Regions from separate parts of the Shewanella sp. 10B genome, predicted to be linked through region 1. Evidence: predicted binding sites of a transcription regulator. Region 1 holds the regulator's gene; each other region holds the start of a gene.
What was found. The regulator LexA, encoded in region 1, represses DNA repair genes until DNA is damaged. The targets are predictions, from matches to a motif close to TACTGTATNNNNATACAGTA.
Positions count from the first base shown of each region.

Region 2: the regulator LexA is predicted to act here: its motif matches at 3,283-3,302, upstream of dinG (ATP-dependent DNA helicase DinG).
Region 3: the regulator LexA is predicted to act here: its motif matches at 3,535-3,554, upstream of dinB (DNA polymerase IV).

Region 1 is NZ_JAMDJO010000004.1:88,801-97,100, forward strand. Features, by position in the region: gene M0415_RS15530 (methyl-accepting chemotaxis protein) at 1-745, shown strand, start outside; gene M0415_RS15535 (VOC family protein) at 858-1,634, opposite strand; gene mtr (tryptophan permease) at 1,767-3,023, opposite strand; gene plsB (glycerol-3-phosphate 1-O-acyltransferase PlsB) at 3,023-5,446, opposite strand; gene lexA (transcriptional repressor LexA) at 5,608-6,228, shown strand; gene M0415_RS15555 (cell division inhibitor SulA) at 6,225-6,737, shown strand; gene coxB (cytochrome c oxidase subunit II) at 7,144-8,300, shown strand, end outside.
Region 2 is NZ_JAMDJO010000001.1:625,676-633,975, forward strand. Features, by position in the region: gene M0415_RS02600 (primosomal replication protein) at 1-413, opposite strand, end outside; gene M0415_RS02605 (sulfite exporter TauE/SafE family protein) at 404-1,177, opposite strand; gene dinG (ATP-dependent DNA helicase DinG) at 1,187-3,259, opposite strand; gene M0415_RS02615 (DNA polymerase II) at 3,400-5,832, shown strand; gene M0415_RS02620 (porin) at 6,053-7,261, shown strand; gene M0415_RS02625 (TonB-dependent receptor domain-containing protein) at 7,543-8,300, shown strand, end outside.
Region 3 is NZ_JAMDJO010000002.1:362,161-370,460, forward strand. Features, by position in the region: gene M0415_RS09090 (M17 family metallopeptidase) at 1-552, opposite strand, end outside; gene M0415_RS09095 (aminoacyl-histidine dipeptidase) at 771-2,234, shown strand; gene dinB (DNA polymerase IV) at 2,431-3,510, opposite strand; gene M0415_RS09105 (methyl-accepting chemotaxis protein) at 3,661-5,664, opposite strand; gene bfr (bacterioferritin) at 5,963-6,430, opposite strand; gene bfr (bacterioferritin) at 6,440-6,913, opposite strand; gene nqrM ((Na+)-NQR maturation NqrM) at 7,152-7,376, opposite strand; gene M0415_RS09125 (FAD:protein FMN transferase) at 7,388-8,300, opposite strand, start outside.

The sequences.
Region 1 (8,300 bases):
ACAGAATGAAACCCAACTCGTCGCCTCGGCCATAACCGAAATGGCCGCCAGTGCTGTCGAAGTCGCTGCCAGTGCCGACACCGCCAATAAGCTCTCGGAAGATGCCAAAGCACAAGCTCTCCTCGGCCGCGAGACAGTCACCCGCGCCACCCATTCGATGCGGGAACTGGCGAGCAAAGTCGAAGCCTCGGCAACCACCATAGAACAGCTACGTAACGACAGCGATAAGATTGGTGCCGTACTGGATGTGATCCGCGCCATTGCCGAGCAAACCAATCTATTAGCGCTCAACGCGGCCATTGAAGCGGCTCGGGCGGGCGAGCAAGGACGTGGCTTTGCCGTAGTAGCCGATGAAGTACGCTCACTTGCCAGCCGCACGCAAGAATCGACCAAGCAAATCCAGCAAATTATCCAAACACTGCAGGATCGATCGAGCTCTGCGGCGACCATGATGGGACAAAGCCGAGAAGCCACCAACAGCACGGTCGAGCAAGTGACTCAAGTGGAATCGGCCCTCTCGACTATCACCGAAATGGTCATGTCGATTACCCACTCGGTCTCACAAATGGCCCATGCTGCCGAGCAGCAGTCGACCGTGGTGGAAGAAATTAATATGTCGATAAACAGCGTTAATGACAGTGCCAACCGCACTCTGACGGGGGTTAAACAAGCGGCAAGCTCTGCCAATGGCTTACTGGGGATAGGTCAACAGCTGGATGGTTTAGTGAGTGAGTTTAAGGTGTAACCAATAGCGGTTAAAGAAATAAGCGTATCGACATAAGACCATATAAAACCTAGGTATGACTCAATAAACCTAGGTTTTATGATCGCTTATGCTGAAGTGTCATCTCGCCAGCTTAAGATAGCTCATTTAATTTGATGACCGCGAAGGTTGCCCCTTGCGCGTCGGCAATCACCGCAAAACGTCCCACATCAGGGATATCACTTGGCGGCACGCATATCTGTGCGCCTAGCCCCTGCGCCTTAGCGGCAAAGGCATCACAATCCGCAACTACAAAATAAGGCATCCAATGGGCGGGGATCTCGCCCCATTCCGGCATCATTTTCATCATGCCCCCCATAGACTGACCGTTAATTTGCCACTCGGTGTAATCGATGCCAGGTACATGACTGGGGAGCGTGGTCCAAGGAAACACTTGAGTGTAAAAACGTGCTTCGGCGCTAGGTTCGCGGCAGGCCAGCTCCACCCAACACAGGGTATTTTCTTCCCCTTGGCGACGTGAGCCAGGGTGGTTTTTCGCCTGCCACAGGGCAAAGCGCGCGCCTTCGGGATCACTCACCTGCGCCATCACGCCCGCATCACCCACCACATGCGGTCCCATATGTAAGTGCCCACCCGCAGCAAGGATGGCGGCAACCGTGGCTTCGATATCCTTAACCGCAAAATAAATCCGCCAATGGCTAGGGCTCTGTGGTTCCGACTCAGGGATTTGATACATGGCACCTAAGTCATCACCGTCGAGGTTGAACAACGAGAAATGGCCATTAGGAATCGCCATTTCCACCGCATTCCAACCAAACAGCGCGTGGTAAAACGCCTGTGCACCCTGCCAGTCATGGCTCGCCAGTTCGACCCAACAGGCCTGTCCCTGCGCGTACTGAGTAATCCTCATTGCAGACTCCAATCAAACAGATAATGTGTTCGAGTTAAGCTGGAGTTTAGGCAACTGTCCAGTTTTGGCGATAAAAAGATGAATATAAAGAAAAAGCCCTCAATTTGAGGGCTTGATTCGTACGAGAAATACTTAGGAGAACTGCGGCAATAGATTCGCCATCGCGAGTAGATGACAAGCCCCAGTCACCACGCCATATAACACCACAAGGATAATTAAGGGTGTGCCACCAAAGACTCTAAAACCTTGATGGTTTGGGAACTGCTGTCTCGATTTATAGGCCATCAGTGCAGGCACGATGACGGCCCACACGGTTGCCGCTAAGGCAGCGAAACCTATGGCGATCAAAAAGCCATCGGGGAATAACAAACCTAAAATGGTCGGCGGTACAAAGGTGACTACCGCCGTTTTCATCCGCCCCGAACGCGTATCGTCGAACCCGAATAAATCGGCCAAATAATCGAATAAACCTAAGGTCACACCGAGGAAAGAAGACGCCACAGCTAAGTTAGCAAACAGGGTTAACATGCTGTTTAACCAGCTGCTTTCCATTACTTTCGACAAGGCGCCGACTAACACGCCCATATTGCCACCCTGGGCAATAATCTCACTAAACTGGCTGCGAGGAATGTTGCCCATAGTGGCCACCAACCAACAGGCATAAATGATCAGCGCGATGAAAGTACCGACGAAAATCGCTTTGATGATGGTCGATGAATCTTTGCCGTAGTACTTCACCAGACTCGGCACGTTGCCATGATAGCCAAAACTTGCCAGACCAAAGGGCAAGGCCGCCCACAGATAAGGCATAAAGCTTTGATTACCATCCGGTTCGAGCAGCTTAGTCACATCGATTTCGATCAGTAAGTTACCAATCGCGAGAAAGAAAGTGATGATCATCCCGCCAAGCATTATGGTCGTAATACGATCCACCGCCTTGGTGCTGATCAACACGATACAAGCCAGCACGACCGCAAACACTAATCCGGCAACACTCTGGGGTAACTCAATCCCCATACCCTGTAGGCTATGGTTAACAATCGAGCCGCCGCCACTGATGTAGGCATAGGTTAAGATGTAGAGCACGAAGGCAATCGATACCCCATTCACGATCCGCCAGAACTGGCCTAGGGTTTCCTTGGTCAGGGTATCGAAACTCGCTCCCGGCTCAAAATGCAGGTTGGTTTCGAGCAGTAACAGTCCCGACATCAACATGCAGAACCAAATACCGAGTAACATCAGTACCGAGTAGCCAAACCACATGCCAGCGCCCACAACGGGCAAAGAAAACATCCCCGCCCCGACTGTGGTGCCGGCAATAATCATGGCACCACCGAGCAAAGACTTGCCCACCGGCTTATTCTTCACCGCATTCATATGGTTAGCCATTAAACGATATGCTCCGCAGTCACGCTCGCTACTATGGTTTGTCTCACTGAGGCTCGAAGTAAGCTATTAGCTTGATCGCGAATACGCTCAACGTCGGATTTATCTTCCTTCTCGGAGAAATAACCCAACTCTTTAAGCTTAACACTCAAGGTGTTATAGAGTTTCTTGTCGTAGAATTCTGGTGCAGTAATTCCATGCAGCGCCCCTAAACGTTGGGCAAGCAGATGGCTTTCAGACTCCAGCTCCGAACGCTCCATCTTAGGTCTGTGGGCCAGCAGATTGAAAATAATCGCATAGCGTTGCAAAGTCTCGCTAACGCTTCCGGCCAGCAACAACATTTGGCTAGTGTGCTCGGTCACCACCGACAGCGTATCGCTTTCCTGCACTAGACCCTGCTCAATAAACAGATCCAGCACTTGATTCACATAACTTGGGAGGTCCTTGATACCCATGAATAACTCCGCCTTCAGAAGCGGATAGAAGTCACTCACAATCCCTAGGATATGGGCTCTTGAAATCTGCTTATTGTTGGTTAAACAGCTGGCAATCAACGACGGAATGATAAACAAGTGGATGATATTGTTACGATAATAAGTCATTGAAATCGCTTGATTCGCGTCAATAGATACAATCTCACCCAGAGGATCGGCGTGGATGGAGAACTTATTCAGCTCTAATCCTTGTTGCACCAAGTGCTTGCCATCACCTTCGGCCACCGACGTAAACGAAGTGTAAGGCACACGCTTAAGCAGAGTTAAGTACAAATCTAACTGACGCTCGAGCAAGCAACGCTCTAGGGCATTTTGCTCCGACGCCAGCAGCACTAAGCTGGTTAAGGTAATTGAACTGGCGGCAGCAGCATCGTTAATGCGGGTCATCACACGATTCGCTAACACGTTCACCGCAGGGGTTAACCAAGTCGGTTTTTGTTCGGGATCGTCGGCCACTTCAGTGCGCCAGTTTGGCGCCGTTTCATTCAAGAAGTTTTGCAGTGTAATCGGCTCGCCAAAGTTGACATAACCTTGGCCAAAATTACCTAATTTACGAATAGCACCAAAGACTTGCCATACAGATTCTTTCTGTTTTTTCTTACCACTCAGCTCTTTGTGATAAGTCGCCACTTCCATCACGTGATCGTAGCCTAAATACACAGGCACTAAGGTGACTGGGCGTTCGATACCACGCAGCACACTGTTGATCGTCATGGCGATCATGCCCGTTTTCGGCGCCAATAGACGACCGGTGCGAGAACGGCCACCCTCAGAGAAATACTCAACCGAATATCCCTTAGCGAACAACTGATCGAGGTATTCACGGAACACGGCCGTATAAAGTTTATTACCGTTAAAACTACGGCGAATAAAGAAAGCCCCGCCACGGCGGAACAACGGCCCAGCTGGCCAGAAGTTTAGGTTAATCCCCGCCGCAATATGCGGTGGCACCATGCCTTGGTAATACAGAATGTAAGATAACAGTAGGTAATCCATATGGCTGCGATGGCAAGGTACATACACAATCTCGTGACCATCATGGTGCAGCTGGCGGATTTGCTCGGCACCTTTGATATTGATACCGCTGTAGAGCTTGTTCCATAACCAAGTTAAGAAACGCTCGGCAATACGCACTAGGCTATCGGAATAATTCGCTGCAATTTCATCAAGATATTCAATTGCTGTTTCACGAGCTTGGGTTTCGGAAATCTTCTTACTCGCCGCTTCTTCCTGAATCGCCTTGCGTAAGGATTCGGATTTCAACAGGGAGTGGAACATCGCCTGACGATTAGGCAGCACAGGCCCTGTCATCACTTTGCGTTGGCGGCGGAAATGTACTCTAGCCACCCGCGCCAGTTTATGGGCAATCCCCATATCGGTGCCGTGTTCGTCGGCCATGTAACGCAGCGATACCGCATTAGAAAACTGCACAAAGTTATGACGACCCAAAAATAAGATCATCAAGCACTTACGTAACCACGTTGGATTCTCGCGCTCAAGCACAGCCGCCTTCATGGTGTCGTCTTCTTTACCCGGAGTTCGGCCCCAATACAGACTCACAGGCACCAGCTGAATATCTAACTCAGGCTTTTCCTTATGGACAGCCAACAAACGCATAAAACATTCGAGGAATGGTTCATTACTGGCACGCTCGCCAAACAAAGGCTTACGGCCTTCGAGGCAAACGACGCGGGGCGCGACAACGCCATTTACCACGAGCGGCTCGTAGGGGCTTGGCAAACCCAGCTTAGTGGTGATCTCGCTTAACGCAGCAATATCACTCAGGGATTCTGTTTTCATTACATAAGCAAGCGGTCTGGACGCGTCCAGATTCAGATCGGCAAAGGGATCCTGCGGCACAACAATAGTGTGCACTAAGTGTTTTTGGATCCAGCGTAATGATTTCAACCAAAGAGAGTCTTGTTTAGGCATTATTCTTATGCAATGTAAGTACGTTCATTAGCCCCATAGAATACCAGATTCTAGGGAACATTCGCTAATACTCTCCAATCGCGTTAAAAAGTGGTTAATACTTGCACTACGAATAATACTGTATATACTAACAGTAACTGTATAGAAAAACAGGAAAGAACATGAGACCGTTGACGCCACGCCAAGCTGAAATTTTAGAGCTGATTAAACGTAATATTGCCGAGACTGGCATGCCACCCACCCGGGCCGAAATCGCCACCCGTTTGGGTTTTAAAAGTGCAAATGCCGCCGAGGAACACCTTAAGGCATTGGCGAAAAAAGGCTGCATCGAGATCATGCCAGGCACTTCCCGCGGGATCCGCCTCCCAGTTGAGGAAGAAGATAACAGCGAATCAGGCTTACCACTGATTGGCCAAGTGGCTGCGGGCGAACCTATCCTCGCCCAAGAGCATGTCGAACAGTACTACCAAGTCGACCCTAGCATGTTCCACCCAGCCGCCGATTTCTTACTGCGTGTCAGAGGCGACAGTATGAAGAACATCGGTATCCTCGAGGGGGATCTGCTCGCCGTTCATAAAGTACAGCAAGCGCGCAATGGCCAAGTAGTTGTTGCTCGCGTTGACGATGATGTAACAGTTAAACGCTTTGAAAAGAAAGGGAATCTAGTTTATCTACATGCAGAGAATGAAGATTACTCCCCAATTAAAGTCGATTTAAGTTTCCAAAGTCTAACAATAGAAGGGCTCGCCGTAGGGGTGATCCGCAATGGAGATTGGCTATGAACAAACTATTAGGTAATGCCCCGCGTCACCCCGGTTTATGGCTCGATGCGGTACGCGAAACCGATACTGACTGGCAGCATACGCCTATCATCACTATGCCCACCCAGAGCCAAGGGCGCCAGGAACTGATACAGCTTAGCAAGCAGTTAGCACAACTGAGCCAACAAGGTCGCTGGGTCGTGCTCATCAACCCACCGAGTATTGGCTACAAGCAGTTACTGGCCACCGCTGGCGTGCGTATGGATCGCGTCCTCTTAGTCCATGCTAAAGATGAAGTCGAAACCCTGTGGGCTATGGAAAAAGCCTTAACCAGTGGCACTTCAAGCGCAGTAATTACTTGGATCCACTCACTCGATGCCCGTGACAATCGTCGTTTGCAAATTGTGGCCAAGAGCGCCCGCGCCATGGGAATAGTGCTCGAAGGTGTTGTAAATCACTCGACTGCGGACGCGACACTCAAGCAGCCCGCTCACTTTGCCCAAGGTAGTTTTTTTAGCTCTGTTCATTAAAATTTTTGCACTGCGTATTTAGCCTTGAAAGCCGCCTCACCTGTGAATGTGGGGCTTTTTTTTGGCAATTTTTCAGACAATTAGAAAAAGAAGTGATCTTGATCAATTTTTAAACAGCAAGTATGTTTGATTCAGACGAGCATAATATATCGCCCGTTTAGGCAAAAAATATCGACGATTTATCGAATATCTCTTGCCCACAAAAATCGAGAATAATGGGTTTATTCAGCAGTATGTGCCAGTGTGGCTAATACCAGCAGTAACAATACTTAATCAAAAGTAAGCCGCCAACGCACGTTGAAGTCAGAGAAGCTTTTTTGGGAACTGAAGAGTTTGCATAGAGTTGAGACTTACTGTGTTGCTCTTCTTTGTAGTTGCTATTCGCAATTGGCAGAGGAGAAGTCTTGTGAAGCAATGGTTGTATTGTTTACTCGTGGTGCTATTCGCCCCACCGTTGGCCGCAGCGGACATGCGGTTCAACATGACCCCCGGCGTAACAGAAATCAGTGGCAAGGTTTATCACTTACACATGACGATTCTGTATATCTGCTGCGCGATAGGCTTAGTGGTTTTTGGCGTGATGATTTATGCCATGATCAACCACAGAAAATCCAAGGGTGCGGTCGCGTCTCACTTCCATGAGAGTACAAAAGTCGAAATCGCGTGGACGATTATTCCTTTTGTCATTCTGATCTTAATGGCGATTCCCGCCACGAAAACTTTGATTGCCATGGAAGATCCCAGCAATGCCGATCTCACGGTAAAAGTCACAGGCTCTCAATGGAAATGGCACTATAGCTACTTCGATCAAGATATTGATTTTTACAGCATTCTCGCAACACCAAGACCTCAAATCGAAGGTAGTGAAGCCAAGGGGGAGCACTACTTACTCGAGGTCGACAAACCCCTAGTATTACCCATCAATCGCAAAATCCGTTTCTTGATGACCTCAGAGGATGTTATCCACTCATGGTGGATGCCCGCCTTTGCCGTTAAAAAAGACGCTAACCCAGGTTTTATCAACGAGGCGTGGACCCGTATCGATAAACCCGGCATTTACCGTGGCCAATGTGCCGAGCTTTGCGGTAAAGACCATGGTTTTATGCCGATAGTGGTGCAGGCATTGCCCGAAGCCGAGTTCGATGCTTGGGTTGAAGAACAAAAACAAGCCGCCAATGCCGCAGCGCAAGCCGCACAAGCCGCGTTATCGCAAACACTGACTAAAGAAGAGTTGATGGCTCAGGGTGAGCAAGTTTACCTCGGTCACTGCGCGGCCTGTCACCAACCTAACGGTGAAGGTCTACAAGGAGTATTCCCGCACCTCAAAGGCAGCCCCATTGCGACCGGACCACTGAGCGGCCATCTTGAAATCGTGCTCAATGGTAAAGCGGGTACGGCCATGCAAGCCTTTGGCAAACAATTAACGACCCAAGAGATTGCCGCCGTGATTACCTATGAGCGTAATGCGTGGGGCAATAACACGGGGGATGCGGTGCAAGCCAAAGACGTTGATGCCCATAAATCCGGTGGCACCAATAGCGAACCAGTAGCAACGACTCCGCC
Region 2 (8,300 bases), on a different contig from region 1:
ATCCAAGCAAACCCACTGGCTTGGTGCGATTGGGTCTGTTGTTGGGCAAAACGCGCACGTTTACTGGCACGTTGTTGATTTTTAGACTTTATATCGATTGAGGTTGTCAGTAGCGCCCGTTTAACCGCGGTAAAACGGTCTTGAATACGTTCACAGCTTAGGGCGATGGTTTGCGGCGCGAGTTTTAGGGCGATCTGTTTCTCTAACTGACCGATACTATTACGTATTTGTTCAATGCAGGGCATCAGTTGGGCGCCATTTTGAATAAACAGCGACTGATTAAAGCGCTCAATATCCTGCAGAAGTTTACGCTGGCTCGGCGCAAGATGACTATCATGTTGCAGTACCTCTTGCTCGAGTGTTGTGAGCTGATTTTTCAACGTGCTGATTAGCTGCGAAGTGTTCAAAACCATGCGCTCCACGCCAGATTAGCGGCAATTGACAGGACAATTAATATAAACAAAGGCCGAATAAAAGGCATACCAAATTTTATCGCGCAGCGGGCACCGATAAAGGAGCCGAGCATCATAGATAACCCCATCCACAGACCGATTTGCCAATGGACTTGCCCTAGAAAGCCAAAGATTGCCAGCGCCGTTAAGTTACTGGTAAAAGTCATGGCTCTGGCAAGCGCGCAGCTATGCAACAGTGGTAGTTTGTATAAAGCGCCTGAACTCACAGTCCAAAAGGCACCAATGCCAGGGCCGGCAAAACCATCATAACCACCCAGCAGGAGCCCTTGCAGACTTTGTTTGAGTTTAGATTGGGCTTTTGTTGGTGCCTGACAATCGGTATCCGAGATGGCATTTGGGCTCACCAAGCTGTATATCGCGATGCCAATAATGAGCAGTGGTAAGGCTTTTTCAAGCCACTGGGCATTTAACAGGTACACCAACACACTGCCGAGTACTGCACCAATAAAGGTGGCGATAAACGCCATATACCAAAAACTGGGTTTGAGCAGATGTTGTCGATAATAGGTCCAAGCCGCCATGGAGGAGCCAAAACTGGCGGCAAATTTATTGGTACCTAAGGCGGTATGGGGCGGGATCCCGAGGGTGAGCAGGGCAGGAATGGAGAGCAGGCCTCCACCACCGACTACGGCATCGATAAAACCTGCAATTAAGCCAATGACAGCCAACAGGGCCCAGTTACTGGGCTCGAGTAACAACTCCAAATCTTAATCCTACTCAATGACTCGTCTAAAGGGGGGCAGAGCGTCTAGCAAGGATTTGCCGTAACGTTTGGTCACTAATCGTCTATCAAGGATAGTGACTCGGCCATAATCCTGCTCTTTACGCAGTAATCTACCACAACTTTGGATAAGCTTTCGCGATGCATCTGGAATGGTAAGTTGCAGAAACGGATTTCCGCCCTTTATTTTCACATACTCGGCATGGGCTTGCTCAACGGGCGATGTCGGCACCGCAAAGGGCAGCTTAGTGACGATGAGGTTGGTGAGATAATCTCCGGGTAAGTCTAGACCTTCAGAAAAACTGCCCGTGCCGAACAAAATACTCGGCTCACCTTTGTCACACTTGGCTTTGTGGGTCTCAAGCAATTGCTGGCGCGGGGCATTACCTTGAATAAGGATTTCCTGCGTGAGTTTGCCCTCAAGCAATTCGGCCACTTTCTCCATTTGCCAATAAGATGCAAACAACACTAAGGTGGCCATTTCGCCGTCAATCAACTCTAGAATATGCTCAGCAAGCTCAGCGGTATAGGCATCGTCCGTCGGCTCGGTTTTCATCTTAGGTAAGTAGAGCGTGGCGTTATTCGGATAATCGAAGGGGGATTGCAGGGCGAGATAACGACTGCCGTCCTTTACCGATAATCCCACTTGATGGGCGAAATGGTCGAAGTTATTCAGCGCTCTCAGGGTTGCGCTGCACAGTACGACGCCAGCCGCCTTTTGCCACAGCATAGATTCGAGCATAAAACCCACTTCAATCGGCGAGGCGCTAAACAGATAATCGACCTGTTTGCCCGTGAGCAATTCAATCCAGCGGGCGAGGGGCGCGCCTTTAGTCGAATCTTCCTTTGCCATCATTTTCCAGAGCTTTTGCAGGTTTTCGAGTCGCTGCAACATAAAGCCCATTTCGGCCTGTAGCGCTTCCGCTTGGTGCTTAGGAATGTCGCCATCTTTTATCGCCTCGGCCAGCAATAACTGCATCTTGTTAAATTGTTTAAGGGCGAGATTGGAGGTGGCCGCGAGATTCTCGGCGGGGATTTTCAGTGCATCGGGCAATTTGCCGTGTTCGAACCGATAGCGGCTCTCAGGATTAGCAAACTGCTTGGTCTGGGTATCACAGAAGTGGGCGACTTGATTGAGCTGAGCGATTAAGTCTCCGATATGATCCTGCATCGCCTGCGCTGGGGCGATGATATTGTTGCTCTTTATCTGATTTTGTAACTTGGCGCTGGTCTTACCGACTTTTTCGAGCCAGTCGGCGGCGCCTCTAAGCGTTGCCTGTGCGCTAGAAAAGTCCCGGGCGACGATAGGTAAGTGGTGAGCTTCGTCAATGACATAAAATACGTCTTCGGGATCGGGCAAAATCACCCCGCCCCCCAGCTCCAAGTCGGCGAACAGCAAACTGTGGTTGGCGATCAGTACATCCCAAGTGTCCACATCCTCGCGGGCTTTGTGAAACGGGCAATTACGATGACTGGCGAGTTGCCGATGACAACTGTGTTTATCGCAGGCGATTTGTTGCCAGAGATGGTCCGGTATTGGTGTCGATAGTGTGTCGATTTCACCGTTCCAACGGCCTTCATTAAAGTCGCTTAGCAGCTCCTGCAACATGGCAATTTGGCTGTTATCGGGCTTTGTTTGCCACATGGTCATTTGGGTACTGTTATCATCGCCGATTAACATTGCAAGCTTGGACAAACAGACATAACGCTGGCGCCCTTTAACCAGACCGAAGCGAAAGTTTAGCCCTGATTGTTCGAGAAAAAACGGTAAGTCTTTGTGCAGTAACTGCTCTTGCAGTGCCACGGTTGCCGTGGCGATACAGACCTTTTTCTTACTCGCGAGCGCAAGCGGGATCGTGCCCAAGATATAAGACAATGATTTACCAATCCCCGTACCCGCTTCGACCACTATGATGCGTCTATCTTTGTCATAGTCGCCAGCTAGGGTCTTAGAGATTTCTGCCACCATAAAATTTTGCTCGCGGCGTGGCCTAAAATTAGGCAAAGCGGCGGCAATATCTTTATAGATAGCGCGGATCTGGTTTTTTACGTTGTCAGGTAACATGCGGCACTACTTTATCGAATTAATGCTGTACATAATAACAGTGATTGCATAGCCTAAGAAACTTTTCTGCCATTTTGTGGCAATTTTATTCTGTGTCCCGAGAATCAATAAACAGCGAGAGCCTTAGAGTGAAACCGCAGTTGAATCCCCCCGAGAGTCTGACGCATGACACGGCTGCGCCTGTGAGTGTACAGGGACGCGTCCTCACGCGCCATGCTATTACACACGGTGCAACGCTTGTGCTGCAGTATTATCTCGCCACCGTTTCAGGCCCTGTGCTGGTGGAGTTACCTGACTCTGAGTACATTTGTTTTTGTCATCAAAGCGATATGGCGGCATTGCAATTACAAACGCCGGGGCTGGCGCTGCGCGTTGTGCCGCTTGCCCTTAAAAGCTTTAAAAGACAAAGCGTGGCGGCAATTTATGCTCCATCGAGTAGTGTGTTTCGTCACTTGCAGCGGATAGCGACTGATGCGGGAATTCCTTTATTTGAGGCGGATATTCGTCCCGAACAGCGTTTTTTAATCGAGCGTTTTGTGGCGCTCGATGTGGCATTTTTAGGGCATTTTGTCGGCAAAGCAGGCATAGATGGACAGTTGCCTGTTTTTAGCGCTATACGCGCCAAAGCGGTTGCGCCGCAGCCTGCAATTAAACTGCGCTCAATCTCCCTCGATTTTGAATGCAGTTTTGACGGTTTACTCTATTCCGTGGCCCTTTATGGACGCGATGCGCAATCTCAGCCCTATGAAAAAGTCATTATGGTGGGCGAGGCGCAGCCAGATGCTGCAATCTATATCGAATGGGTGAACGATGAGGCAGCGCTTATCCATCGTCTCATCGCTTGGTTTACTGAGTTTGATCCCGATGTGATCATTGGTTGGTCGGTGGTGACTTTTGACTTAGCCCTGCTATATCGGCGTGCGTTGCTGCACCGGATCCCGCTGCGTATTGGTCGAGGTGGCGCGCTCCTTGAGTGGAAGGTTGAGAATAAATTTCGGCCAGAAACCTTAAGTTTGCCAGGGCGAGTGGTGCTCGATGGTATCGACTGGTTAAAGGCGGCCTTTTATCAATTTGAGCGTTTCTCCTTAGAGTTTGTCGCCCAAGCTTTACTCGGTGAAGGCAAAGCGATTCATGATGTGGAAAATCGAGCCCAAGAGATTGATGGATTATTTGCCGAAAATAAACAAGGGCTTGCTCACTATAACCTGACCGATAGTCGCTTAGTTTGGGATATCTTTGAACATACGCAATTGTGGGATTTTGCCCTCGCTCGCGCCGAGTTAACGGGGTTAGAACTGGGGCGGGTAGGCGCCTCGGTCGCCGCATTCAACCACTTGTATCTACCGCATTTACATAGGGCGGGTTTCGTCGCGCCCGCTGAGCCTGCCAGTCAAGGGATTGAAAGCCCTGGCGGTTATGTCATGGATTCTGTTCCTGGTTTTTATCAGCATATTTTAGTGTTTGACTTTAAAAGCCTTTATCCATCGATTATCCGAACTTTTTTGATTGATCCTAAGGGGTTGATTGAAGGTTTGGATAACGAGGAGGGGTCTGCATTAGATGAGCCTGAAACTGTTCCGGGTTTTTTGGGCGCGCGTTTTAATCGGCATCAACCTATTCTGCCCAAACTCATCCAAAATCTCTCAGAGCAACGTGAGAAAGCTAAGCGGGAGGCGAATGCGCCTTTATCGCAAGCGATTAAAATCATTATGAATTCGCTATATGGGGTTTTAGGCTCCCAAGGCTGTGTGTTCCACGATGCGAAACTGGCAAGCTCCATCACCATGCGCGGTCATCAAATTATGAAACAAACCCGCGCGTGGATTGAGGAGATGGGCTACCAAGTCATTTATGGGGATACGGACTCCACCTTCGTCTATTTAGGCCCAGAACCCGATCTCAGTGATATTAATGCCTTAGGTAAGCTGATTGCCGCGCGAATGAATCAGCAATGGCAAAGTAAAATTGCGCAGGAGTTTCAGCTAGAAAGTTTTCTCGAGCTGCAATTTGAGCGCCACTACGAACAGTTTTTTATGCCGACCCTGCGGGGCTCGGAGGAGGGGAGTAAAAAGCGCTATGTTGGAGCTTGGCGTAACCATAGCGGAGCGTTAGAAATCACTTTTAAGGGAATGGAGCAGGTTCGTAGCGATTGGAGCCCCTTAGCCCGCAAGGTGCAGGCTGAACTCTATGAGCGCATGTTTAACCAACGGGATATTAGTGGTTATTTGGCTGATGTTATCGGCGAACTTCAAGCGGGCAAGCGCGATGATGAGTTAGTGTTTAGTAAACGTATGCGCCGAAATTTAGACGAATACACGGCTAAGTCTTCTCCCCATGTGAAAGTCGCGCGCCAGCTTTGTGAATTAACAGGAAAGTCATCCTTTGGCAAGCGAGGGGCACAGATTGATTATGTGATTACTGTAAACGGTCCTGAACCCATTTCGCATAGATCGTCTACAATTGATTATCAGTACTACATTGATAAGCAAATAGGCCCTATTGCAGAGCCTGTTTTTTCAATAATGAAACTAAATTACACCAGCATTACGTCGAATCAGCTGTTGTTAATTTAGTGTTTCCATTGTGTGTTTTGTGTTTTGTTTGCTGGTCTTTGTAGTGTTTTAACCTGTTTTATAGAGGTTAAACACGCTGTTTTTGTGATGTTTCTCTACATAATCTTTAGGTTTCGCTTGGAGAGTGTAATGAAAATTTGCTACTCTCACCGGGAAATTGTAAGGAAATATAACAACGGAATGACGTTGATAAAACATAAACGAAAAGGTTAATCACCAAATGAACAAAACGTTAGTAGCAACTGCGCTAGCAGCACTCTTTCTCGCCCCAACAGTATCTGCAATCGAAATCTACAAAGATGATAAAAATGCGGTAGAAATAGGTGGCTTTATCGATGCGCGTGTAATCAACACTCAAGGTGAAACTGAGGTTGTTAATGGTGCTTCACGAATTAATTTTGGTTTCAGCCGTGAGTTAACCCACGGTTGGAATGCCTTTGCTAAATTGGAATGGGGTGTGAACCCTGTTGGCAGCAGCGACATTGTCTACAACAACCGCTTCGAATCTGTACAAGATGAGTTCTTCTACAACCGTTTAGGTTACGCGGGCATTAGCCATGATGAGTACGGCACTATCACTATTGGTAAGCAATGGGGTGCTTGGTATGACGTGGTTTACAACACCAACTACGGTTTTGTATGGGATGGTAACGCGGCAGGTGTTTACACTTTTAACAAAGACGACGGTGCAGTAAACGGCGTCGGTCGTGGTGACAAAGTTGTTCAATACCGTAACAGCATTGGTGATGTGAGTTTTGCGGTTCAGGCGCAATTGAAAAACAGCAGCTTCTACACCTGTGATATTGAAAACATCACAGAAGAAGCCTGTGAAGTGGAATGGAACGCAGGTAAGAAAGAAGCACAACAAGTCACTTATGATTACACCTATGGCGGCTCTGTAACTTACAAAGCGACAGATAAGCTAAGCTTGATGGCGGGTATTAACCGCGGTGAATTTGATATTGCTTATGGCAATGGCGATCAAAAAACCGCTGTTGATCTGATCTACGGCGTGGGCGCAACTTGGGGCGACTTCGATAAAGATGGCTTATATGTTGCTGCCAACGTTCACAAAGAAGAAAACCATGATACCGATAACATTGGCCGCTTGATTAAAGATGCCTATGGTGTTGAAACTTTAGTTTCTTACAAGTTTGATAACGGTTTACGTCCATTTGTGTCTTACAACATTCTGGATGCAGGTAAAGACTATGTTATTCAACCCAACTTTAACGCCGATCCTAACGATGTGTTCAAACGTCAGTTTGTAGTCGTAGGTTTACACTTTGTTTGGGATCCAAACACGGTTCTGTATGTTGAAGCACGTAAAGATTACAGCGACTTTACCAGCTCAGATCAAGCGCAAGAAGCAAGAATGTCATTGTCAGAAGACGACGGCATCGCCATTGGTATCCGCTATACGCTTTAAGCCTCAACTGTTTATCTAGAAACTAGATAACTAAAAGTTAACAAAAAACGCCAGTCAGCAATGACTGGCGTTTTTGTTTTTACCGACGCTTCCTCAGTTCTCTTATGATTACCTTGTCTTCATTTTGTTTTATTTGTTTATTTTATGTTGATTAAAGGTTTTATATGTGATTTTATTGTTTTTGCTGAGTGCTCCGTAGTTTTTCGAGGTACTCCTGTTTGAAACTGCTTATTAAATAAGCGGATTATAATAAAGACATAATATGTCCAGGGAGATAGACAATGCATAAGAATAACTTTTTAGCCAAGTCTGTGCGTTTCGCATTGATTGGTGGCGTAGCTGCAACTGCGCTAAACGTGCCATTAGTGATGGCTGCTGATGAAGTCGGCGCTGATAAAGTAGAACGTATTGAGGTAACAGGTTCTCGTCTTAAAAGAACTGACTTAGAAACTGCAACTCCAGTAACCACTGTCACATCAGAACAAATTGCAAGTCTTGGTGTTCAGGATATTGGTGAATTTTTACAATCGACATCTGTTATGTCTGGCTCACCAATTGCGACAACTACTAACAACGGTGGTAATGGTGATGCATATGTTGAATTAAGGGGCCTAGGAGCATCTCGTACGTTGGTGCTTATTAATGGTCGCCGTCCAGTTTCATCAGATATGCAAGGTATTCCTGCATCAATGATTGAGCGTGTTGAAATTCTGAAAGATGGTGCCTCAGCTACTTATGGTGCAGATGCTGTTGCTGGTGTAGTTAACATTATTACTAAGCGTGATTTTGATGGCGTAGAGTTTAATGCTCAGACCAAGCAGAACTTTGATGTAAGTGCTGGTGAACAAACAAGCTTCAGTTTATTAGCTGGTAAGAAATTCGATTCTGGTCATTTCGTTGTAAACCTCGATTATGTTAAGCAGGATGAAGTTTATCAAGGTGATGTAACTGATATCGACTTTTTCCAACATCCATGGAATATAGATGATCCAGAAAGTTTTGCTCAAAACGGCTTAATTCCACCAGGAAGAGATGGTGC
Region 3 (8,300 bases), on a different contig from region 1:
AGGTTCAGTGCCACATAAATCCCGAGCCAACACACGGCCAGCTTCTAATGCGTTGAGCAAGTGACTCTTTTCAGATGATAAAGACAACAACCCTATGGCTTCAAAGGCAGGCGTTAAGCCCGTTGCCTCGCGCAATTCTAAGGTTTGCCATAATTCTTGGCCGCAGGCGAGCGCCGCAACTTCACTCGCAAAACCAAACTTAGGCGTGGTAGAAGGCACCACATACAGTAAAGGACGCTTAGCGCCCGCGTCCTTAGCAATAGCAATCGCGGCTCTTGCCGCATCGCCATATACGCGCACATCGGCATAATCATCAGCCACTTGAGTGACGGGCGCTATGATTAAACGGCCACCGGCTAAACCGGGGGCAAACAGTAACGTCGGGCTCTTACCGACACGCTTATCGACCTTAGTGCCATGCTCGGCCAATAAACTGATCTCATCAATTCCGATAGAAACGAGATCCGGAGTGACCACCACAACCGCATCCCAACCTTCGCCATCAAAAATGGCATTTTCTGCTTGTACATCAACAAAGTTAACTTGAAACATGACCCATCCTTTTTCATTATTGTGCCTGCATTATTCCCGCTATAACGCTTAATTACCAATCAAAAAATCCCTTTGTCCCCATCGAAAAGACTGAGGGTGGCAACTTTCGCTGCCACAAGCACACGCTGGCTTATCGAGAAGATTAATCGGCCGAGCAGAATGTGGTAGGATCAAGCAAAATTTGCCCTATACCCACAAGACCTGATGAGGGACCTCCTGTGACAGCGTTAAGTCAGTTATACCCACAGCCTTTATGGCAATGGTTCGAACAAATCTGTGCAATTCCCCACCCTTCCAAACATGAACAAGCACTCAGCCAACACATCCAAGCCTGGGCTAAGAGTAAACAGCTCGATGTCGTGGAAGATGCGGTCGGCAATTTAATCATTCGCAAACCCGCAACCGCGGGAATGGAAGATCGCAAAATCGTCGTGATCCAAGCGCACATCGATATGGTGCCGCAAAAGAATGCCGACAAAGTGCATGACTTTACCAAAGATCCTATCGAAGCCTATGTTGACGGTGACTGGGTAAAAGCCAAAGGCACTACCTTAGGCGCCGACAATGGTATTGGCATGGCATCCGCCTTAGCGATTTTAGGTAGCAACGATATCAAACACGGCCCACTGGAAGTGCTGCTCACGATTGATGAAGAAGCGGGCATGACAGGCGCCTTCGGCCTGCAAGCGGGTATGCTCGATGCTGAAATCCTGATCAACACCGACTCAGAGCAAGAAGGTGAGATCTACATGGGCTGCGCTGGCGGCGTCGATGCCCAGATCACTCTGCCTATGGTATGGCAAGCTTCAGAGCAAAGTTACGCATCATTTAGCCTACATTTATCTGGCTTAAAAGGCGGTCACTCTGGGGTGAACATCCATTTAGGTCGTGGTAACGCCAACAAGCTTCTGGCACGCTTCCTGTTTGAAAATGCCGATGACTTAGCGCTGGAATTAACCCAATTTACCGGTGGTTCACTGCGTAATGCTATCCCACGCGAAGCCAATATCAGCTTTATGTTACCCGCTGAAAATGTCGATGCACTGAATGAAAAAGTGCGTGCTTTTGAAGCCTTAGTCCGCGCCGAGCTGGCAATTGCCGACCCAGACATGCGTTTAGTGTTGAGCGAAATCCCAACACCAAAACGTGTGATGAGTGAAAACAGCCAAAACACCCTGATAGACCTGCTGCATGTATGCCCTAATGGCGTGATGCGTATGAGCGATGAAGTCGCGGGCGTGACTGAAACCTCACTCAACGTAGGCGTGATCAGCACTAACGATGAAGAAGTTAGCATTCTGTGCTTAATTCGCTCGCTCATCGATTCGGGCCGCACTCAGGTTGAAGGCATGCTCAATGCACTGACCAACCTCGCTGGCGCTGAAATTGAATTCAGTGGCGCTTACCCAGGTTGGAAGCCTGATAACAGCTCACCCGTAATGGCGATTGTGCGTGAGACCTACGAGTCTATCTACCATAAAGAACCTGTTATCATGGTGATCCACGCGGGTCTTGAATGTGGTCTGTTCAAAAAGCCTTATCCAGAAATGGACATGGTGTCGATTGGCCCTACCATCCGTTATCCACATGGCCCGGATGAAATGGTCAATATCACCACAGTTGGTCAATACTGGGATCTGCTCCTTGCTGTGCTAGAACGCATTCCCGCTAAAGGTGAATAATCACTACGGGTGAATAGTCGCTAAGACTTAAATAACAAAGGCCGCAGAGGGTTTACCCATGCGGCCTTTTTGTTGCTTCTATTTGCCTACTGCGTAAGGCTGATTGTCGCGTTAACTTACATAACTTAGCTAAGCTTAGCTAAGCTTAGCTAGGTTAGATTGGCGCTGAGCGAGATCCGCCCAGATTAAATTGACACTAAAACACAAAATCCAACTGCTTAGTCTCGCGGGCCATGAGCGGCGAAAGCGTGTCTTTACTCTCGGCAAGGCCAACAGAAACCCCGAGTAACCGAATTCCACGTCCCTCTTGCCTCGCCATTGCTTGGCTCAGTAGCTCATAGAACATCACCACGGACACCTCGTCACTACGATGCTCGATTGTGGTCTGTTTAAAATCATTAAATTTAAGTTTGACCACCTGCTTATGGATTTGCCTCCCCTTAGCGCTTCGCCCTAAACGGCTGGACAACTCTTGGATTAATCCCGGCATCACCTGCTGGCATTGCTCCAGCGTGTAAATATCCTGAGCGAGTGTAGTCTCAACGCCTACGGATTTGCGCTCGCGGCTTACCGAAATCCCACGATCATCGATGCCATGGGCCCGCTCGACTAACACGGCGCCAAACTTACCCAAACGGGCAATCAACTCTTGCTTAGGATAAGCCTGCACATCGGCGCAGGTATTTAAGCCTAGCGAAGACAGTTTCTCAGCGGTCACCTTACCCACACCTGGGATTTTCCGCAGGGATAAGCTTTTAACGAACTCGGCGACTTCATCGGGTGGGATAACACATTGCCCATTGGGCTTATTTAAATCAGAGGCAACCTTGGCGAGAAATTTAATCGGTGCCACGCCCGCCGATGCCGTCAGCCCAGTTTCGGCCAAAATATCCCGGCGAATTGCCTCGGCGATTAAAGTGGCAGAGCCCTTAAACAGCTTACAATCGCTGACATCTAAATAGGCCTCATCTAGGGAAAGCGGTTCGATTAACTCTGTGTATCGGCAGAAAATGGCGCGAATTTGTTGCGACACCTCTTTGTAGACCTGCATACGACCGGGAACGAGGATAAGATCGGGACACAATTTCAGTGCGTAGCCCGTCGCCATGGCAGAACGCACACCAAATTTTCGCGCCTCATAATTACAAGTGCTGATGACGCCACGCTGCACCCGGCTGCCGCCAACGGCCAAAGGCTTACCGCGGTATTCGGGAAAATCCCGCATTTCCACCGCAGCAAAATAGCAATCCATATCGATATGAATGATTTTTCGCACCTTGCATTCCTCCGACACTCAAAATACTGTATATAAAAACAGTAATCAAGTATCACTTATCAATTTGCGACGGTGCTGTTTGCACTTGGATTGTAAGTGCTCAAAAAACAAAGGGAGCCCTAAGGCTCCCTTGATTTACAACTATTTGAATTAAATCTTAAATTGGCCAATGTTGCGGGTCAGTTCGTGAGTCGCTTGCTCAAACCCCTGCAAACTTTGGGATAAATCTTGGCTTGAGAGCAAAGACTGATCGGATAGACCACGCACGCTAACGACGTTTTGTGCCACCTCTTCAGCCACAACGGCCTGCTGGCCAATCGCAACGGTAATTTCCACCGTTTGCTGCTGAATCGACACAATCGCACTGGCGATATCACTTAAGGCTTGCTCCACTTGCGTGGTCAAGTCTTGCCCGACTCTTGCCTGGTCAACCCCAGACTCCATCACCTGCTCGGCTTGTAGCGCGCTCTGTTGCAGGGTTTGGATAATTCCTTGAATGTTGGCGGTAGAATCTTGGGTACGAGACGCGAGAGTTCGCACTTCATCGGCCACCACGGCAAAACCTCGACCTTGCTCACCCGCCCGCGCCGCCTCGATGGCCGCATTAAGCGCCAGCAAGTTGGTTTGGTCGGCAATGTTGCGGATCACGCTTAACACTTCGCCAATTTGCTCAGAACTGCTACGTAACTCCTTGATGACTTTGGCCGCCTCAATCACTTGAACCGATAATGCCTTCATGCCTTCGGTCGCGCGCGACACAATTTGAGTACCGTCATGGGCCTGAGTCTGCGCCTTTTCGGCAAAATCATTCGCCCGTTGAGCGCTTATCGCCATTTCTTGGCTCGTCTGTGCCATTTGGGTGGCGGCCGTGGCCACTGAGTCGATTTGTTGTTTCTGCGATGACACCGAAGATACCGCTAAATCACAAACTTGGCGTGCATCCATCACCCCTGTTCCAACCTCTTGGGTTAAATTGCGAGTATGCAACAGCATCTGCTGCACCTTTTCGGCAAAGCGATTGAAGGCATCGCCCAGCTTGCCTAACTCATCTTCCCGTTCCATTAGAATGCGTTGGGATAAATCGCTATCACCTTCGGCAATGTCTTCCATCGCATCGAGTAACTTGCTGAGCTGGCGTCTAAAGGGCAATAACATCAACCATACTGTGATGCCGACTAAGAGCATAATCCCCAAGGCAACAAAACAGGCATTCCAGAAGGCTTCGGTCACAGGCGCTTCAATCACCTCATGGGGCAACATAAAGGCTAAGTGCCATTTCTGCTTAGGATAATCACCGCCCACAGACACAAAGGTTACCCGCTGTGGCACACCGTTAAAGGTGACTTCGGCAAAGCCCTGCGCTTCGCGCTGCATTTGCTGTCTTAAGGCGGTAAAGCCTGAGGTGTCCTTAAACTGGCTATCGATTTGATTCGCAAGTGAGCCCGGCGGGAACTTATCCGAGAATCCGGGGAAATACACCAGCTTACCTTCATCCGTCATCAGGAAAGCTTGGCCGTAATTGCGATATTTGATTGGCGCTAACAGGGTTTTACCAATGGTATCGATGAGAATATCCATACCACCAATCCCAATCAGCTCACCATTGGTGCCATAGACTGGAGTTTTAACTGTGGCCGAAATCGAGCCATCGTTGGCATCGACCGCAGGATCGCCCACAAATAGGCCGCGCTGATCGATAGCCTCCTGCCACCAAGGACGTTTATTGGTGTAATAGTTTGGATCGCCATCGAAACGGCCATTGAGGTCGAAATATTCGAAGGTATTTGCCGAGCCGAAGAACACTGACTTCACATCGGTATCACGGTCGGAAAACGAGCGGAAATAACGAATAATATCTTGATACTGCTGGTCATTGGTTAGGTTACTGCCACGGGCATGGTATTGGCCAAACCAGTTGATAAGCCCTGGCTCGGCAAAGACCGAGTGGATCACTTGCCCCTTAGCCACAAAATAACCACCAATCTCATTGGCTTTTAAGGCAACGAGCGCCGAAATGTCCGCATCCACTTGCTTACGTGTGTTATTACTTTCTTTATTCACGAGCAAAGCGGCAACTAAAGTAAGAAGTACAGCAAGGGCACCGACGATAGTGACCACTAACTGCAAACTTAGAGAACGTTTTATATATCTCATTCATCTTCCCGTCTGGCTGACCAACCACTTAACAAAAAATCATGCAAAAACAGTTTCACACGGTAACAATTTTTACCAGTCAACAACAGATGAAAATGTGAGAAAAAACGTAAACAAGTATTTGTAAAGAATAGATATTAATCTAACAACAGGAATCACTAAAGATTAAATGACACTCAGAACATCAGATTGCATAAGCAATATTTTACAGAGTGTTAGACTAAATACTCGAAATAAAAAAACAAAGGCCAGTCGTTTAGTGACTGGCCTTTGTGCTTGAGCCGCGCAACCGGCGCTATTACATCTTAGTTTGCAGGTAATTCGCTAAACCGATACGGTCAATCAAACCGAGTTGTTTTTCTAACCAATACATATGGTCAGATTCGGTATCGTCGAGTAAGACTTCTAAGATCTCACGGGTTTGGTAATCTTTCTTCGATTCACACAGGGCAATCACCTTACGTAAATCATCGGCCACCTTGTACTCATAGGCCAAATCGTTACGCAGCATCTCTTCGACGTTTGCGCCGATATTGAGCGCTTCCCGCGCGGCCACATTCGGCACGCCTTCAAGGAATAAAATACGTTGTACCAGCTTGGCCGCATGGTGCTTTTCATCATCCGACTCATGGGCAATACGCTCATAGAGTTCGTTCAGGCCCCAGTCTTCGTACATATGGGCATGCACAAAATACTGATCCATCGCCGATAACTCTCCCGTTAGGAGTCGATTCAACGCGTCGATGACTTCTTTATCACCTTTCATATTCTGCTCCTATGACTCACTAATTTGCGATTGAAGATAGTTTTGAATGCCAGTTAAGCTAATCAGCTCCTGCTGCGATTCGAGCCAATCTAAGTGCTCTTCTTCATCTTCAAGGATATCTTCGAGCAGATCGCGACTCACATAATCCTGCTCCGCTTCGCAGAGGCTAATGGCATCCCGTAACAGAGCGAGTTGTTCCTGCACCATGGCTAAATCGCAATCGAGCATCTCTTGAGTGTGCTCGCCAATACGCAGTTTTTCGAGCTGTTGCAGATTCGGTAATCCCTCTAAAAATAATACCCGCTCGATAAGCTTATCGGCGTGTTTCATATCTTGGATGGATTTCTTGTATTCGACGTGATTTAGCTTCTCGAGGCCCCAATGTTTGAACATTCTGGCGTGGAGAAAATATTGATTAATGGCCGTTAACTCACAGGTAAGTACCCGATTGAGTTGTCCCACCACTTTAGGATGACCTTTCATAAGTAACTATCCTTGATATGAGTGAAAGATTGATCTAAATCAAGCTTCTAGCCTAGTACAGTTTTCAACCCAACTCAAATTTTCTTTATTTTTCACAAACTTAAAGATAAAAAGCATTCTCATTATCGCTTAGATTAGCCCGCTATCCTCCTCATATATCAAGGATTAATTTTGCCAGTGCTAAAATCGAGGCAAAAAAATAGCCTCCAGAGGAGGCTATTTCAGTTGAAGCGGATAATTAAATGATCCTGTCTTTCGTTAACTTCTCACGGCGCGCTTCTTCTGCGGCCATACGACGCTTACGCTTGTCGCAGGGATCATCACAATCGCAGGCTTTTTCAATCCCTAATACACCTAAACCGCCACAGCTTCCTTCAACGGCTTTGCGCTTGATGAGATAACCTATCGACATAAGCAAAAAGAACAGTAATAAAATCACAAATGCCGCGATAAAAGTGCTCATGTTAACTCCAACTACTTAAGGAAAGGCTTGAAGGCGTCACTGTAGTAGACTTTAAATCCTTCGCCTTGCTTTTCTATTAGCATTATCGCCAAGTGTTCTTTCTTGGCAAGCTCCAATGACGCTTCTGTGCCTAAAACCATCATCGCCGTCGCAAAACCATCGGCCGTCATACATTCTTTATGCAAAACGGTCACAGATGCTAGCTTATGATTAATAGGCAAACCGGTACGTGGATCAATTATATGAGTAAAACGCTGACCTTCTTCCTCATAATAATTACGATAATCCCCCGACGTTGCCATCGCCATAGTGCCGGGCTCAATCACCTGCTGCACCGCCATGCCATCGTCGGTCGGTTTCTCTATCGCGACGCGCCACGAACTGCCATCGCCTTTCGTGCCCTTAATGCTCAGCTCGCCACCAATTTCGACTAAGTAGCCGCTTGCATGGTACTTATCTAAAATCGAGGCCACTTTATCCACGCCAAAACCTTTGGCGATTGAAGACAGGTCCACATATAAATGCGCATTGTGTTTGCTTAAGCGGTTGCCTTCGATAGAAAGCTCACTGATACCGGTTTTGGCTTTAGCCGCATCGATATCCGCTTGAGTCGGCACTTTGGTTGGGCGCTTATCGGGGCCAAATCCCCATAGGTTCACCAGTGGCCCTAAGGTAATATCTAAGGCTTTGTCTGTCACGTTATACAAACGCATGCCTTCTTTAACCACTTTGATGGTATCAGGAGAGACTTCTACACTCTGCTCGAGCGGTAACTGGTTGAAACGAGACAATTCTGAATTGGGTCGATAGGTCGACATCTGGTTATTGACCAGCTCTAAGGCTAAGTCAATCTCGGCCTGCAGTAATTGGGCCGTCGGCATTTGCTCATTGGGTACCACTTTAATGTGGTAGGTCGTGCCCATT